DNA from 3 places in the Streptomyces sp. NPDC002463 genome. Region 2 is predicted to be linked to each of the others. Evidence: riboswitches for the same ligand, from Rfam matches in the RefSeq annotation. Region 2 holds a riboswitch; each other region holds the start of a gene.
What was found. A riboswitch is a leader RNA that binds a small molecule or an ion and turns the genes downstream of it on or off. The one in region 2 is predicted to bind S-adenosylmethionine.

Region 1 (3,269 bases), on a different contig from region 2:
CTGGCCGCCTTCCGGATCATCCAGGAGTCGGTCACCAACGTGGTGCGCCATTCGGGCAGCGGCCACTGCCGCGTGTCCGTGGAGTACCGCGACGGGGAACTGGCCATCGACGTCGTGGACGACGGGGGACGCGGTGCGGTGCGGACGGGTGGTGCGGGGACCGGTCACGGAATCTCGGGGATGCGCGAGCGGGTCGCCCTGCTGAACGGCCGGTTCAGCGCCGGGTCCAGGCCCGAAGGCGGCTTCAGAGTCACGGCTAGGCTGCCGGCATGACGATCCGTATCGTGCTCGCCGACGACCAGGAACTCGTGCGCACCGGCCTCGCCATGGTCATCGCCGACATCCCGGACCTCGACGTCGTGGGGATGGCCGGCACGGGCGCGGAGGCGGTCGAGCTCGCTGCGGACCTCGGACCCGACGTCGTGGTGATGGACATCCGCATGCCGGGTATGGACGGCATCGAAGCCACCCGGCTCATCACGGAACGATCCGACACGGCGCGCGTCGTCGTCCTGACCACCTTCGACGACGACGACAACGTCTACGCCTCGCTCCGCGCGGGTGCGAGCGGGTTCCTCGTCAAGGACATGGCGCTGGTCGACATCATCGCGGCGATCCGGGTGGTCGCCGCCGGTGACGCGCTGATCGCGCCGAGCGTCACCCGCCGCCTCATCCAGGAGTTCGCCGGACGGCCCCCGGCCTCCGCCGGCCGTCGACCAACCGGACCGTTCCCGTCACGGGGCCGGCAGGTCGACGGCATCACGGGGCGGGAACGCGAGGTACTGACCCTGGTCGGACGCGGCATGTCCAACCACGAGATCGCCGCCGAACTCTTCATCGGCCCCGCCACCGTCAAGACCCATGTGGCCCGGCTCCTGACCAAGCTCGACGCCCGCGACCGGATCCAGCTCGTCATCGCCGCCTACGAAGCGGGCCTGGTGTCGGCGGCCGGCTGAGTCCTGGTCGGACTCGCCGCAGGGGGACTGAATCGTTCGGCGTAACTCCCGATCATGGAGGATGCCCCGAACGATTTACAGTCCCCCGGCCAATTTGGCTGCCTCGTAGCGGGCCGGCACGACCGTCCGGGGTCTCTTGGCCCACCTCGCTCCCGCGATCCCGTCCGGATTCGGTTCGCCCTGCGGCTGTGTCACAGCCGGCCTGATCTGCCGCCCTCCCGGCAGGAAGCCATTGGCAGGTAGCCCCGAAAGTCTTGTATGGTTCCCCGCGAATCATCCAGAGGGGTGGAGGGACCGGCCCTACGAAGCCCCGGCAACTCCCCGATCGACTCGGCGTTCCATGTTCGCGCCGCGCCGTCGGGATCAGTGCCAACTCCGGCCCGCGCCAACGTGGCGCGGGAAAAGATGAGGAGACACGGTGCTCTCTGTGCTGCCTTTCGCCCCGGCTCTGTCCGCCCCGGGCTTTCCGCGTACCCATCTCGTGATCGCCGCGGCATATCGGCCGACCGCTTCGGTCCTTTCCCGCTGATCATCCCTGCCCTCCCCTGGGTGAGGTCACCGCGGGCCTCGGCTCGCGGACCGAGACTGGAGTACCCCCTTCATGGACATTTCGGATATTTCTAGTGGTGTTGGCGTCCTCGACAAGGCCGCAGTGATCCTCGGCGCGCTGGCGTCGGGCCCGGCCACTCTGGCGGGGCTGGTCGCCTCCACCGGCTTGTCGCGGCCCACGGCCCACCGACTCGCCCTCGCACTCGAACGCCACCGCCTGGTCGGCAGGGACCTGCAGGGTCGCTTCGTCCTCGGCCCTCGACTCGGCGAGCTCTCGGCCGCCGCGGGCGAGGACTGCCTGCTGGCCGCGGCCGGCCCGGTTCTCACCTCCCTCCGGGACGCCACCGGCGAGAGTGCGCAGCTCTACCGGCGCCAGGGCGAGATGCGCGTCTGCATCGCCGCCGCCGAGCGGACCTCCGGCCTGCGCGACATCGTGCCGGTGGGGTCCACGCTCCCCCTGAAGGTCGGCTCCGCCGCCCAGGTCCTGCTGGCCTGGGAGGAACCCGAGCGCTTCTACGAAGGTCTGCAGGGTGCTCGCTTCACGGCCACCGCTCTCAGCGGCGTACGGCGCCGGGGCTGGGCCCAGTCGATCGGAGAGCGCGAACCCGGCATGGCCTCCGTCTCGGCACCGGTCCGCAACTCGTCCCACCGTGTCGTGGCCGCCGTCACGGTCACCGGCCCGATCCAACGCCTCACCCGACACCCCGGCGCCCGGCTCGCAAAGGCCGCCGTCGACGCAGCCGACCGCCTCACCGAAGCCGTCTCCCACCCCTGACCCGGCAGCACCACGTGGGGTCCTGGCTCTCCCTGCTGGCGTGCTCAGACTTCCTCGGCCGGATCATCGACGATCTCTGAGCGGTGTATGCCGCGCCGAGGAGGTCCGCACCACTGTCGTGGCCTATATCCCTACCCGGGCGGTGCCCTGGAAGGCCTGTACAGGCTCTCGCTGAACTACGTGGCCGCCTGCAGGAACGGGCATCGGACAGATGTACTCAGGGAGAGCGACGGCGGCGCGGCACCAACGACGATTCTGCGAACCAGCCGGTCACGGGCATGGGCGTTGCCCAACGCCCAAGCCGGAGTGGACGGCCAGGCAGGCAACACCGGGCGGCCGCGCCTGTCGTCAGATCAAGCGGGTTCGGCCGCTGTGGCTTCGGGGATCTCGATCTGCACGCCGCGTGTCTCCTTCAGGCGCAGCAGGTACAGGGTGCTGATGACGCCGAGTGCCGACAGGTACCAGGCGACTCCCATTCCGCCGTAGCGTTCGGCCAGAGGCGGGGCGAGCAGGAGCGGCGCACCGCCGCCAAGGATCCCGGCGAGGTTGTATCCCATACCTGTGCCGGTGTAGCGGTAGCGGGTCTTGAACAGTTCGGGCAGGTATGCGGCGGCGGGGCCGTAGGGGATGCCCAGGGCGATCATCAGAATGCTGACGCCGGCGAAGAAGGACGCTGCGCTGCCCGGCTGCATGATCTGGAAGGCCAGCAGGCCTGCGGCGATACCGAACACGGTTCCTGCGATGAGGACTCGGCGTCGCCCCATGCGGTCGGAGAGGACGGCCGAGGTGATCGTGGTCAGGCCGAACACGAACGCAGTGAGGATGTTGACCAGCAGAATGCTTCTCCGGGTGGCTTCGTCGATGAGAACGGGCCCTGGTCCACTTTCCGTGGAGGCTCACGGATAGTGATGCTAACGAGCTCGTGCACGGTAAGCGGTGAGGCGTCGAGCCCCGGATGGTTGATCATGGTCGGGTGGTGGGAACCGTGA
Region 2 (3,269 bases):
GCCACCGCGTCCAGGGTCTTGAGTCCGTCGCCCGTGTTGAGGACGACGGTGGTGAGGTCCGGGTCGATCAGACCGGCCTCGACGAGCTTCCTGGTGACGCCGACGGTCACGCCGCCCGCGGTCTCCGCGAAGATGCCCTCGGTGCGGGCGAGGATCTTGATGGCCTCGACGACCTGCTCGTCGTTCACGTCCTCCACGGCGCCGCCGGTCCGGCGGGCGATGTCGAGGACGTACGGGCCGTCGGCCGGGTTGCCGATGGCGAGGGACTTGGCGATCGTGTTCGGCTTCTGCGGCCGGACGACGTCGTGACCGGCCTTGAACGCGACGGAGACCGGGGAGCAGCCCTCGGCCTGGGCACCGAAGATCTTGTACGGCTTGTCCTCGACGAGGCCCAGCTTGATGAGCTCCTGGAGACCCTTGTCGATCTTCGTGAGCTGGGAGCCGGAGGCGATCGGGATGACGAGCTGGTCGGGGATGACCCAGCCGAGCTGCTCGCAGATCTCGTACGCGAGCGTCTTGGAGCCCTCGCCGTAGTACGGACGGAGGTTGACGTTCACGAAGCCCCAGCCCTCGCCGAGCGGGTCGCCGATGAGCTCCGAGCAGAAGCGGTTGACGTCGTCGTAGTTGCCCTCGATGGCGACGAGGTCACCGCCGTAGACACCGGCCATGACGACCTTGCCCTGCTCCAGGTCGTGCGGGATGAACACGCAGGAGCGGAAGCCGGCGCGGGCGGCGGCGGCGCCGACGGCGCCGGCCAGGTTGCCGGTGGAGGAGCAGGAGAGGGTGGTGAAGCCGAAGGCGCGGGCGGCCTCGATGGCCTGGGCGACGACCCGGTCCTTGAAGGAGTGGGTCGGGTTGCCGGAGTCGTCCTTGACGAACAGCTTGCCGGGGGCGACACCGATCTCGCGGGCGAGGTTGTCGGCCTGGACGAGCTTGGTCCAACCGGGGTTCAGGTTCGGCTTCTCGGCGACGTCGGCGGGGACGGGCAGCAGCGGGGCGTAGCGCCAGATGTTGGCGGGGCCGGCCTCGATCTGCTTGCGCAGCGCCTCGGGGTCACCGGTGGGAAGGTCGTAGGCGACTTCGAGCGGTCCGAAGCAGAGCTCGCAGGCGAAGATCGGTCCGAGCGGGAAGACTTCACCGCATTCGCGACAGGAGAGCCCGGAAGCGGGACCGAGGTCGACGGTGGTCGCGGGGGTAGCGGTCTGTACAGCCATGGAGGCGAGGCCCTTTCTCCTCATCTTTCCCATGACGAATTTTTCGCCATGAGACGGATTTGGCACCTTCCCTAGCCGGGGACCTCGCGCAAACAAGCTGCGTCCGTCAGGACACCACTAGGGGTGGTGGCCGGGAGACGGGTGGGCGAGTAACCGACTGGAGGGTTGCCGGGGCTTCAACGGGCCGTTTCCCTCTGCCCCTCTGGATGAGCGGTATTCGATTGTGAAGCGCGGTGGACTTTCGTTCCTGCGCTCCGACGCGGGCGGCACCCCGACGTGCATCGGGCATCCGCGTTGTTCAAGACTGTAACCGAAGGCCCGGACGCTTGGACCGGCCGTCCGAACCGCGAGATGGAGATCACGTGCTGGAAGAGGTGGAACGCTGGCTGGACCGGCGGTCCTGGTCCGTGACGGACCGGCCGCTGGAGCGGATCCTCGCCGCCAAGCGGAACACGAAGGTCAGCGTCGTCCTGCCGGCGCTGAACGAGGAGGCGACGGTCGGGGACATCGTCGCCGTGATCCGCCGCGAGCTGATGACGGAGGCGGTGCCGCTCGTCGACGAGCTGGTGGTGATCGACTCGGGCTCCACGGACCGTACGGCGGAGGTGGCGGCCGCGGCCGGGGCGCGGGTGGTCGCGCGGGACTCGATCCTCCCCCGAATACCGGCCCTGCCCGGCAAGGGCGAGGTCCTGTGGCGCTCACTGATGGTGACGGGCGGGGACGTCGTGTGCTTCGTGGACGCGGACCTGCGGGACTTCTCGGCGGACTTCGTGACGGGGATCGTGGGCCCGCTGCTCACGGACCCGGACGTCGACTTCGTGAAGGCGATGTACGACCGCCCGTTCGGCACCGAACTCGATGGGATCGCCTCCGGCAAGACCCCCGGTCAAGGCGGCCGGGTCACGGAACTGGTGGCCCGCCCCCTCCTCAACCTCCACTGGCCGCTGCTCGCCGGTTTCGTGCAGCCGCTGGGCGGCGAGTACGCGGCGCGGCGCTCGCTGCTCGAACGGCTGCCCTTCCCGGTCGGTTACGGAGTGGAGCTGGGGCTGCTCGTGGACGCCCTGCACACGGTGGGCCTGGACGCGCTCGCACAGGTGGACGTCGGCGTGCGCAAGCACCGGCACCAGGACGGGCAGGCGCTCGGCCGGATGGCGGCGGCGATCTACCGGACGGCACAGCTGCGGCTCTCGCGGGGTCACCTGGTGCGGCCGAGGCTGACGCAGTTCGAACGGGGCGAGAAGGGCTTCGAACCGCGGACGTACGCGGTGGACACGGAGGAGCGGCCCCCGATGGCCGAGATCGCGGAGTACGCGCAACGCCGCGTGGCGTGACGCCCGACGACGCTGGGTGGCCGGATCAGCTCGTCTCGTATACGTACGTTTGAGCGTTTACGGGACGGGCTAGGTTCGCCACATGGCTACTGTGCTCGTGGCATCCAACCGGGGCCCGGTCTCGTACGCGCTCGGCGAGGACGGCTCGCTCGACACCAGACGGGGCGGCGGCGGCCTGGTCTCGGCCCTGAGCACCATCGACACCCGGGAGAGCCTCTGGGTGTGCGCGGCGCTCGGCGAGGGCGACAGGGAAGCGGTCCGGCGGGGTGTCGCCGAGCAGGGCGTACGGATGCTGGACATCGCCCCGGACGTGTACGCCGACGCGTACAACGGCATCGCGAACTCGGTGCTGTGGTTCCTCCACCACCATCTGTACGACATCCCGCGGGAGCCCGTCTTCGACGCGGGGTTCCGCCGCCGCTGGGAGTCGTACCGCACGTACAACCGCGCCTTCGCGGAGGCGCTGGCGGCGGAGGCGGCGGAGGGGGCGGCGGTCCTGGTGCAGGACTACCACCTGGCGCTGGTGCCCGGGCAGCTCCGCGACCTCCGCCCGGACCTGCGCATCGCCCACTTCACGCACACGCCGTGGGCGTCCCCGGAATACCTGGGCATGCTCCCGGCCGACATCCGCGAGGAACTCCTCCGGGGCATGCTGGGCGCGGACCGGCTGGGCTTCCACACCCGGGCCTGGGCGAGGGCGTTCGAGGAGGGCGCGGGCGACCTG
Region 3 (3,269 bases), on a different contig from region 2:
TCGGGCATCATCAAGCGCCTGCCGCACGGTGAGTTCGTCGAGGTCCACGAGCCGCTCAGCCAGGGCGAGCTGCACCGCCTCACGGCGCACGAGCAGTACGAGGCCGCCGAGCTTCCGCCGGCCGTCGACGAGAACGGCGTCGAGCGCAAGATCGGCCGCATGGAGAAGCTCCGGGTCAAGCTCAACAAGGGCTACTACGGCGACGACAGCCAGATCGCCAAGCCCACGGTCGAGGAGTACAAGGAGATCCAGAGCGGCCACGGCCACCACTGATCACCCTGAACACCTGACCTTGTAGGTCGCCACGGCGAGAGCCCCGTCCATTCGATGGACGGGGCTCTTTGCCGTCCCCGGAGGTCGATAGGGTGGGTGTGTATCCGTCACGTGATCATCAGGAGCTGCCATGAGCGCTGCGACCCCCGCTGGAGGACCTACGTCGGCGGGCCGCTCCTGGCCCGTCCTGCTGAACGGCCTCCTCGACGGCAACGATCTGTCCGCCGACGACACCGCCTGGGCGATGGACCTGATCATGAGCGGCGAGGCGACCGACGCCCAGATCGCCGGGTTCATGGTGGCGCTGCGCGCCAAGGGCGAGACCGTCCAGGAGATCACCGGCCTCGTCCGGACCATGTACGCGCACGCCAACACGATCGAGGTGCCGGGACCGGCCGTCGACATCGTCGGCACCGGCGGCGACGGCGCCAAGACCGTCAACATCTCCACGATGGCGTCGATCGTCGTCGCCGGCACGGGCACCAAGGTCGTCAAGCACGGCAACCGCGCCGCGTCCTCCGCCTCCGGCTCCTCCGACGTCCTGGAGAAGCTCGGCATCAACCTGAACCTCACCCCGCGGCGGGTCGCCGAGGTCGCCGAGGAAGCCGGCATCACCATCTGCTTCGCGGTCAAGTTCCACCCCTCGCTGCGGCACGTCGCCGCGGCCCGAGGCCAGCTGGGCATCCGGACGACGTTCAACGTCCTCGGCCCGCTGACCAACCCGGCCAAGGTGCGGGCCCAGGCCGTCGGCGTCGCCGACCCGCGCATGGCGCCGGTCGTCGCCGGGGTCTTCGCCGAGCGCGGCAACTCCGCCCTCGTCTTCCGCGGCGACGACGGCCTCGACGAGCTGACCACCACCTCCACCTCCCGGGTCTGGGTGGTCAAGGACGGCGGCGTCACCGAGGAGCGCTTCGACCCTCGGGACGTCGGCATCGAGCTCGTCCCCCTGGAGGCCCTGCGCGGCGCCGACGCCTCGTACAACGCCGACGTGGCCCGCCGGCTGCTCGCGGGGGAGACCGGTCCGGTACGGGACGCGGTGCTGCTCAACGCGGCGGCGGCGCTCACCGCCCTGGATCCCGGCACGGGCACCCTGGCGGAGCAGCTGAGTGCCGGCATCGCGAAGGCGGCCGAATCGATCGACTCCGGCGCGGCCCGCCGCTCCCTGGAGCGGTGGATCGCCGCCAGCAACGCCTGAGGTCGTATGAACGGAGCATTGCGACCCCGTCCCGGATGCCGGGACGGGGTTGCGGCGTATTGATCGTCTGGCATAAGTTCTGGAACAGGTCATGAGTGACAGCTGCAAGGCCCCGGCCGGCTGTCCGGCAACCCTCCGTCCGTGGCGGGGTGCCCCGGGTGAAGACCAGGCCGTACGAGCAGAAGCCTGCGGCAAGCGCGGACCCCTGCGCCTAACCCTGGGGTCCTTGGTCCTCTAGGGAGCGTTGTCTCGTGAGCAAGCGAATGCGTTAGGGCCCTTTCGGCCCCTCTTCCCCTCTCCACCCGTAGTGCGGCGCAGCCCTTCGCGCGCTGCCGCCCCGCGGGCCCTTTCACGCCTTTTCGCGCCCTTTTTATGCCGGGAGATACCGCCATGTCCGCATGCCCGAACGCCGCCACCGCCACCGTCGACACCGCCGCCGAGTCCGCCGACCCCTGCTGCGCCGCCCCGCTCCCGGTCCTCGGCCGGGACGTGACCGTCCCGCTCGTCACCGGCGGCGAGGTGACCTACGCGGCGCTCGACTACGCGGCCAGCGCGCCGGCCCTCCAGCGGGTCTGGGACGACGTCGCCGCGTACGCCCCCTACTACGGCAGCGTCCACCGCGGCGCCGGGTACCTCTCCCAGCTCTCCACCGACCTCTTCGAGAACAGCCGCGCCACCGTCGCCGAGTTCCTCGACTGCCGCCCCGGCGACCAGGTCGTCTTCACCCGCTCCACCACCGACTCGCTCAACCTGCTCGCCGCCACCATCCCGGCCGACTGCGAGGTCTTCGTCTTCGAGACCGAGCACCACGCCTCGCTGCTGCCCTGGCGCGACGCCCGCGTGACCTACCTCAACGCGCCCCGCACCCCCGCGCAGGCCGTCGAGACCCTGGAGCGCGCCCTCGCCGAACGCGACCCCTACGGCCCCGCCCTCGTCTGCGTGACCGGCGCCTCCAACGTCACCGGCGAGCTGTGGCCGGTGACGGAGCTGGCCGCCGCCGCGCACGCGCACGGCGCCCGGATCGTGCTCGACGCCGCCCAGCTCGCGCCCCACCACCCCGTCTCCGTGCAGGAGTTGGACGTGGACTGGGTCGCCTTCTCCGGGCACAAGCTGTACGCGCCCTTCGGCTCCGGCGTGCTCGCCGGCCGCGCCGACTGGCTGCAGGATTCCGAGCCCTACCTCGCGGGCGGTGGAGCGTCCCGCAAGGTAGCCCGTCGGGCCGACGGTGGTGTGGACGTGGAGTGGCACACCACCGCGGCCCGACATGAAGCCGGTTCGCCGAACGTCATCGGCGTCTACTCGATCGCCTCCGCCTGCAAGGCGCTCACCGAGGCCGGCTTCGACTCCCTCGTCGCCCGCGAGCGGCACCTGATCGCGAAGGTGCGCGAGGGCCTGGCCGAGGTGCCCGAGGTTCGCGTCCTCTCGCTCTTCGGCGACGACGCGCCCCGCGTGGGCGTCATCTCCTTCGTCGTGGAGGGCTGGAACAGCTCCCACTTCGCCGCCGCGCTCTCCGCCGAGTACGGCATCGGCGTCCGCGACGGCCTCTTCTGCGCCCACCCGCTGGTCCGCACCCTGCTCGGCAGCGACCCGCAGGACCCGGGCGAGTGCGGTGCCCCCGAGGCGGCCCCGGGGGAGCGGTCCCTGAACGCCATCCGGGTGAGTTTCGGCGCCGGTACGCCGGACGAGCACGTGGAGCGGTTCGTCGGCGCCGTCAAGGAGCTCGTCCGGGACGGCGCGCAGTGGAAGTACCGCACCGAGGACGGCCGCTGCGTCCCGGACCGCGGCTGATCGCTCACTCGTA

Region 1: another riboswitch for S-adenosylmethionine. It lies ahead of ACFYX3_RS40975 (IclR family transcriptional regulator); the one in region 2 lies ahead of thrC (threonine synthase).
Region 3: another riboswitch for S-adenosylmethionine. It lies ahead of ACFYX3_RS06200 (aminotransferase class V-fold PLP-dependent enzyme); the one in region 2 lies ahead of thrC (threonine synthase).

The regions. Positions count from the first base shown of each region.
Region 1 is NZ_JBIARL010000041.1:34,444-37,712, forward strand. Features, by position in the region: gene ACFYX3_RS40965 (sensor histidine kinase) at 1-273, shown strand, start outside; gene ACFYX3_RS40970 (response regulator) at 270-956, shown strand; SAM riboswitch class I at 1,227-1,368, shown strand; gene ACFYX3_RS40975 (IclR family transcriptional regulator) at 1,558-2,280, shown strand; gene ACFYX3_RS40980 (MFS transporter) at 2,634-3,143, opposite strand.
Region 2 is NZ_JBIARL010000030.1:24,111-27,379, reverse strand. Features, by position in the region: gene thrC (threonine synthase) at 1-1,238, opposite strand, end outside; SAM riboswitch class I at 1,232-1,427, opposite strand; gene ACFYX3_RS38010 (glucosyl-3-phosphoglycerate synthase) at 1,577-2,545, shown strand; gene ACFYX3_RS38005 (trehalose-6-phosphate synthase) at 2,628-3,269, shown strand, end outside.
Region 3 is NZ_JBIARL010000002.1:231,879-235,147, forward strand. Features, by position in the region: gene ACFYX3_RS06190 (cytochrome bc complex cytochrome b subunit) at 1-273, shown strand, start outside; gene trpD (anthranilate phosphoribosyltransferase) at 404-1,468, shown strand; SAM riboswitch class IV at 1,556-1,672, shown strand; gene ACFYX3_RS06200 (aminotransferase class V-fold PLP-dependent enzyme) at 1,859-3,256, shown strand.